Regions from separate parts of the Ectobacillus soli genome, predicted to be linked through region 2. Evidence: riboswitches for the same ligand, from Rfam matches in the RefSeq annotation. Region 2 holds a riboswitch; the other holds the start of a gene.
The links. Region 2 has a riboswitch for S-adenosylmethionine ahead of ACAN53_RS09615 (hypothetical protein). Riboswitches for the same ligand answer to the same signal wherever they lie in the genome.
Positions count from the first base shown of each region.

Region 1: another riboswitch for S-adenosylmethionine. It lies ahead of ACAN53_RS05060 (O-methyltransferase); the one in region 2 lies ahead of ACAN53_RS09615 (hypothetical protein).

Region 1 is NZ_JBGJZM010000001.1:965,432-968,860, reverse strand. Features, by position in the region: gene ACAN53_RS05070 (hypothetical protein) at 5-562, opposite strand; gene tnpA (IS200/IS605 family transposase) at 529-879, shown strand; gene ACAN53_RS05060 (O-methyltransferase) at 856-1,437, opposite strand; SAM riboswitch class I at 1,541-1,654, opposite strand; gene ACAN53_RS05055 (MgtC/SapB family protein) at 1,914-2,615, shown strand; gene ACAN53_RS05050 (sulfate ABC transporter substrate-binding protein) at 2,717-3,429, opposite strand, start outside.
Region 2 is NZ_JBGJZM010000001.1:1,875,919-1,879,347, forward strand. Features, by position in the region: gene ACAN53_RS09605 (hypothetical protein) at 1-69, shown strand, start outside; gene ACAN53_RS09610 (SPFH domain-containing protein) at 93-842, opposite strand; SAM riboswitch class I at 1,441-1,545, shown strand; gene ACAN53_RS09615 (hypothetical protein) at 1,617-1,943, shown strand; gene ACAN53_RS09620 (hypothetical protein) at 1,985-2,191, opposite strand; gene ACAN53_RS09625 (hypothetical protein) at 2,491-3,039, opposite strand; gene ACAN53_RS09630 (radical SAM protein) at 3,373-3,429, shown strand, end outside.

The sequences.
Region 1 (3,429 bases), 910 kb from region 2:
CGATCTAAACCTCGCTGTGAGTCAACGCTGTTGGCTCTAATGCCAAGTAAAGACTAATGAGTGAAGATAAGGTCTGATTTGTTCTTTTTGCCAATTCAGGAACTTTTGCCTGAACGGACAACCTCTCCATTTCTGAAAAGGGTTTAAGGAGTTCTCGAATAAAGTATCTTGCTCCAATGTTGTAAGAAGCAGATAGGTCAGCATGATACACTTTGCCTGTTGTAAAAGTAGCCATATCCTTCTTCGGGTTACGGGTGACAAATCCACTTCCATCAAAAGCCAAAGCACTTGTATTGCGGGCGACAATATGGGAAATACGGAGACCAACATAGTGTGCCATTTCAGTTACCTTGTTTTGGATAGCAGTTTTGCGCCAGTAACGTAATGTAAATCGTAAACGCTTGGCTCCATAGAATCCCTTCGGGATTCTCATTTTTTTAAGGTACTCCAACACAATAACATCAGCGTTATGCTCTTTGGCAAATTGAATGATTTGGTGACAAGTATCGTTGATGATATAAGATTGAGATGAATGGAGAAGCCGACCATATCCATTTATCATTTGATGCTCCCCCTCAAATCCAATTATCTAAAATGATTAATAGCTATAAAACCGGCACTTCACGTTTAATCCGTAAGGAGTTTGCTGAACACTTGCAGAAATTTTACTGGAAACCTTATTTTTGGAGTCAAAGTTACATGGTGTTATCGACAGGCGGGGCAACCATTGATGTCATAAAGAAATACATCGAGGACAAGGAAAAAAAGAAAAGAGTTGATAAGAGGGCGACTAAACCCCACCAAATCGGAGATTTGGAAGGGGAATGCATCGCCTATTTTTGTTCAAAGAACAATCTATTCAGTTGTCTTTATCGCTAAAAGAATACCAGTACCCCAATCTACTTCTGTTATGACTAAATCACTTCTTTCACGTAACTTATGTATGAGCTTTGGTGCTTTCACACGGTACTCCTCGGGCACGCTCATATCAGGAAGTAAATCATGAATGACGTAAAATCCACCTACATTTAAATGATCTAACGTCTTATCCAAAAGTTCAAATTTTCCTGGCCATGTATCTGCAAAAATAAAATCAAACGTCTCCTCCATATTTCGAATAAAGACAGCTGCATCTTCACAACGAAATGTAACGCGTTTATCGTCTCCTAAATACGTGTGTGCTATTTTTTGAAGCGCAGGATCAATATCCACTGAAATAAGTGTACTCTCTTGGTCCATTCCGTCAACAATCCAAGCTGCAGATGCACCAGCTCCTGTCCCAAGCTCTAAAAATGTTCCGTGTGCTTTTGATGCTGCTAGCCCTTTTAATAAAAATCCTGTTTTCGTATCACATGACTGATGAAATCCTAGTAATTTCGAATGTGCTACAATTTTACCGTAAATATCTGGTGACTTCATCAACGTCTCTTTTTCCATATTGAACAACTCCCTCCTATTAATCTGTTATAGGTATACGAATGACATGTAAAAAATAAAAAGTGGCCTCTTTTATAAGAGGCCACGAGCTAACATTTTCGACCTCTTATCTTTCAGAGCAAACAAAAGTTACTCTGTTGGAATTAGCACCTTCCTATACGTACTAGGGGTTGCTGAGGTTTCGCAGGGCCTATCCCTCCACCTCTCTAGATAAGAATTTCATATTCAATATTTGAAAATTGTATGTACGATACACTTTCTATCGATTTGCTCTTAATAATATACCTATTCAACATATTCGTCAATTAAAGCCCCCTATTATACAAGTATATTTATTATTCATTCTTGCTTGATATATCCGGTAAAATATTGAAAACAGTTGACGCTTCCTAACTGATTCCTTCATAATACGGGTATTGATTAGAAATCATGTTATCTTCCTTATATAATACAAATATAGTATGGAGATGATACATATGCCATGGCAAGACATGGTAATTCGGCTCTTTATAGCTATACTCACTGGTGCATGTATTGGTACAGAACGTCAGTGGCGACACCGTATGGCCGGCATACGTACAAATGCTCTTGTTTCACTGGGAGCATGTTTATTCGTCATTTTATCTGTTTTGACACCAGGAGATAACAGTCAAACTCGAATTGCCGCCCAAGTGGTTAGCGGCATCGGTTTTTTAGGCGCAGGTGTTATTATGCGAGAAGGGTTTACTGTACGTGGATTAAATACAGCTGCTACATTATGGTGTTCTGCGGCCGTAGGAACGTTAGTTGGAGCAGGTTTTATAAAAGTAAGTATTATAGGAGCTATAGGTGTCGTGTTAGCAAATATCCTCCTCCGTCCAGTTGCGTTATTTATGAATAAAAAATCGAAAGCTCTTTCACAAGAAAACCTATTCTATGAAATTACAATATCCTGCTTAGATGAACATGAAGCAAGCATTCGAGAGGCACTGTCTCGGATGATACTATCAGAGGGACTTGCGTTACAAGAAATGTACAGTGAAGAAATCGAAAGCGGAAGCAAAGTATCCGTAAGAGCATTGCTTCATAGTGATAAATCGAAAGCTCTTTTAATAGAACAAATTGTTGGTAAGTTAAGTCTGGAACACGACGTTACTGCAATTGGATGGAAAACTCTTTCTGAACAAGAAGGGGATTAAGAAGTACTGAAATCAGTACTTCTTTACTTCGTTACATTCCTTGTATTCATAACCTACAAAAAACGCAAACCCCTTTGAAATTCGAATTATGAACGTAATCATTACTTCCCGGCAACAACTTGATCCCAAATACCACCATCGCCATAAAGGTCTTTCCCAACTTTACTCCAGCCGCCCAGATAATTAGTATCGAATAATCCTGCAGGTTGTTTGTATGTGTTGGCATTGGCTTTAGCCACGTCTGGATCAACTGAGCGGAACCCGCTTTGGACAAATATCTTTTGTGCATCCGGTGTCCACAGAAATTCCAAAAATGCTTCAGCAACTTTTCGGGTACCGTGCTTATCAACATACTTATCGACAATAGAAGCTGGATTTTCAATTGAGGTCGTATATTGAGGCACGATTTCCTCATACTTATTTCCCTTTTTGATGCGGTCAATCAGTTCATTTTCATAAGTAATGATGACGTCGCCAACTCCTTTATCAAATGTAGACATTGATTCCTCGCCACTTTTATCCAGTGATTTTACATTTTTATATACTTTACTAAGTAATACCTTGGCCTCAGCAGGATCTTGTTTCCCTGTTTTTTCTTCCGATATTTTTAACCCTGCTCCATAAATGGCATTTACATCCCATTTGGCGCCACCAGAAGTTTTCGGGTTAGGAACTAAAACTTGAACGCCTGGATTCGTTAAGTCCGACCAATCCTTAATGCCCTTTGGATTCCCCTCACGTACTCCGAATGCTGCGATTGACTTGGTAATAATGCCACTATGTGGTGCACTTTTCCAATCGTGAGTAATCAATC
Region 2 (3,429 bases):
GGGGAAAAAACGAATATTGAGGAAGCACGAGAGCTAGTGGAAGAAGAAAAACCATATACAACGGAGTAAAAAAAACCCATTCAGGGTTTTTTTTACTTCTCCTGTTTCGCAAATAAATTTGCCACAGAGGATACTTCAAATGGAAATAGAATCGTACTATTTTTTTCTGCTGCGATTTCTGTCATCGTTTGTAGCATACGAAGTTGAATAGCAGCCGGCTGTTTATTAAGCACTTCTGCTGCCTCAGCAAGTTTTTCTGCGGCTTCGTATTCCCCTTTTGCCGCAATAACTTTAGCTACCCGTTCACGCTCAGCCTCGGCTTCTTTCGCCATTGCACGGCGCAGACCTTCTGGTAAATCCATAGATCGTATTTCTACGCCTGTTATTTTAATGCCCCATGACTCAGTAGCCTCATCCAATTCCTTTCTAAGCAAATCATCTAATTTTTTTTGCTCCGTAAGCATTTCTGACATCGTATGCGCACCTAAATTAGAACGAAGAATCGTTTGCGCTACGGTAGAAGTTGCTTTTCTGTAGTTTTCTACATCAAGAAGTGCCTTATGTGCATTTACGACTTGATAGTAAACAACTGCATTAATTGTAACGGGTACACTATCTTTCGTAATAATATCTTGATTCTCTACATTTTCAACGCGAATCCGCATATCTACAGGTTTCACGACATCAACAAGCGGAATAATAAACTGAATTCCAGGTTGTAGGGAACGAGTGTAACGTCCTAAACGAAGAACAACGGCTTGTTGATATTGTTGTACAATACGAATTGAACTAATTATAACCAAAATAACTAAAACAATAATAATAACGACTGGTGCTATCATAACCTGTCAACTCCTTCAATCGGCAACTATCGCCTGCATTAGCTTTCCTATTTAGTTTACTAGATTTGGTATATTGTTACTATAAGAACGCTATATAATTCAAGGATTGTTTACATTTGCTACTTTCCCACAGAATCACAGAAACTAAATAAACCCAATTAATTAAAACCTGAGATAAGTTTGAACTATTGCTAGGATGTCAAGACTGTAACTATATACAAGGATTCTTTAGATGAAATAATTTAATACAAAGGAGCTAATTATTAATGATAGATGTAATCGTTGGATTAGGATTAGTATTAGGATTTGGTATTATTGCATCTGTGGTTTGGGTGATATTAAAAAATAAGCCAAAATAATGTATCGTATTTTCAAAAGCAAGGCAATAAAAAGAGAACATGATTACTTGTACAAAAATGAATTTGTAAGCTACCCTCGTTCTGTAATTCTAGCAATTTCTTGAAAGGACTCAATATCCCCTTCCCCACTTCCAAAATATAATTATTCAAATAATTTTAAAAACAAATTTTTTTATACAATCCTATTGACAACCCAATATGAATTTATTAAAATTTAGAAAAATCAAACAATCGAAAATCTCTTATCCGGAGAGGTGGAGGGACTGGCCCTACGAAGCCTCAGCAACCACACAGCAATGTGTACGGTGCTAATTCCAGCAAAGCTATGCTTTGAAAGATAAGAAGAGGTGTCTTTTTTATACAAAAACCCTCTTCTTAGGAAGAGGGTTTTCGGTTATAAAAAAGGAGAATAAACATGAATAGAGAAACTGAATTAGTAATCAATGATTATTTAGACTTATACCTATATGCAGGTAGTATTAATGATACCGCTTGGCAAAAAGATATCTTGGATAAACTACAATTTGTAAGAACAGAAGAAAAACAAGATACATTTTCTCTTCAAACTCTTTGGGATCAATATAATAGCATAAACCAAGAAATTCTTACGATTTATCATCAACTGCAAACGAAAGATTCCTCTAGTGAATTAGATCAAAAGCTTTGGAATTTAAAACAAACGCGAGTTTCGTTAGGAAAACAAATTCGTCTTGCCTATATTCAGTCTAAACAAATTTCTTAATACAACAGCACCTTACTGAGTAAGGTGCTGTTCCTAAAAAGTTAGCACTTTTCTTTCATTCCGCTCATCATGCCCATCATCATTGTCATCATTTCATCACATTCTTGCATTTTCACCATCATTTGATCCATGTTCATTTCCATATTCATTTCTTTCATTTGTTCCATCATCATTTTCATACCATTCATTTCACCCATCATACGGTCCATAGACATCATCATCATCATATTCATACACATTTTTTCCATCTTGCATTCCTCCCATTTCGCAATAATTTTGATTAAAAGGAATAAAAAAAGCGACATACCTCTTACACAATATTGATAATTGCAAAATTTCAATTATCAAGCAACGTAAGAACTTTGTGCGCTTCTGGCCGTTAACCATTCTTCCTTTTATATCTAATTTCATTATAAATTCCCAGTTTTTGTTTTACAATACTATGTGCCGTATTTCACAAGAATTATCTAATTATTCTATTTATAACTCCCCTTCCTACTATAAAACAAGTGAGCCTTGTGTAATATAAACAAGGCCCACTCTCCTACTATTGAATAACAGTAAATTTCGATGCCGCACTCGCTCCGTTACTAGTTACTTTAACGGATTCTACTCCAATCGTCTCTTTCTCGCTAATATGCCATGACCAGGATACAGTACCGTTTGCATCTGCTTTGTGTGCTTCAAGTCCAGCGATATTGCTTGTACCCTTTCCATCATTTACTGTAATTTGTGCTGTTGCATGCGGTGAGACTTTTGCTGTAACGGTCACAGTACTATTTCGCGGAGCGGGTGTGGATACGTTTACAATTTTAACTACATCGGTTGTCTTTGAATCAGTAGTATTGGAGGAAGTAGATGTTGAATTAGATGATTTCGTTGTATCTTGTTTTGAATTGGAAGAATCCTTTGCTGTGTCACTTCCTGAGGATGAGCTTGTAGATTTCGTTGCATCTTGACTGGTTGGATCGGTCGATGCTGGTTTACTTTGGTCTGCAGCAGCAGGATTTGGCGTTGCACTATTCTTCGTATCAGGTAGACTTGCACAGCCCATTAACGAAATTGACAGCAATACGAGAATCAAAATTTTTTTCATATGTAGCCCCCTTTTTCATTTCAAAAGCACCTTTCAAATGTAATAATTATCCAATTTTATACAAACTCCTGCACCTTCCACTTCTTTTAATAAAATTTTCAATCTAAAAGTAAGATTTCCACACCATTTAAACTAAAAAGCAATTGTTCTCCTATTAAAATAGATTTTACGCTTTCCTAACGAGAATCCAATATTACGACTATAAAATCATTGCCCAATATACCTATAAGTAAAATTCCCCCGTTCACGATATTGTGATACCTTCTGTAAAGTAATCGTTACAATCTCTCTTATACTAATAATGTTTATACTTCAAGGAATTGGGGAGATAGAATGCTAATGGAAACAAAGGATCGTTCAACTACGAAATATTCTTCATTGAATGCACAT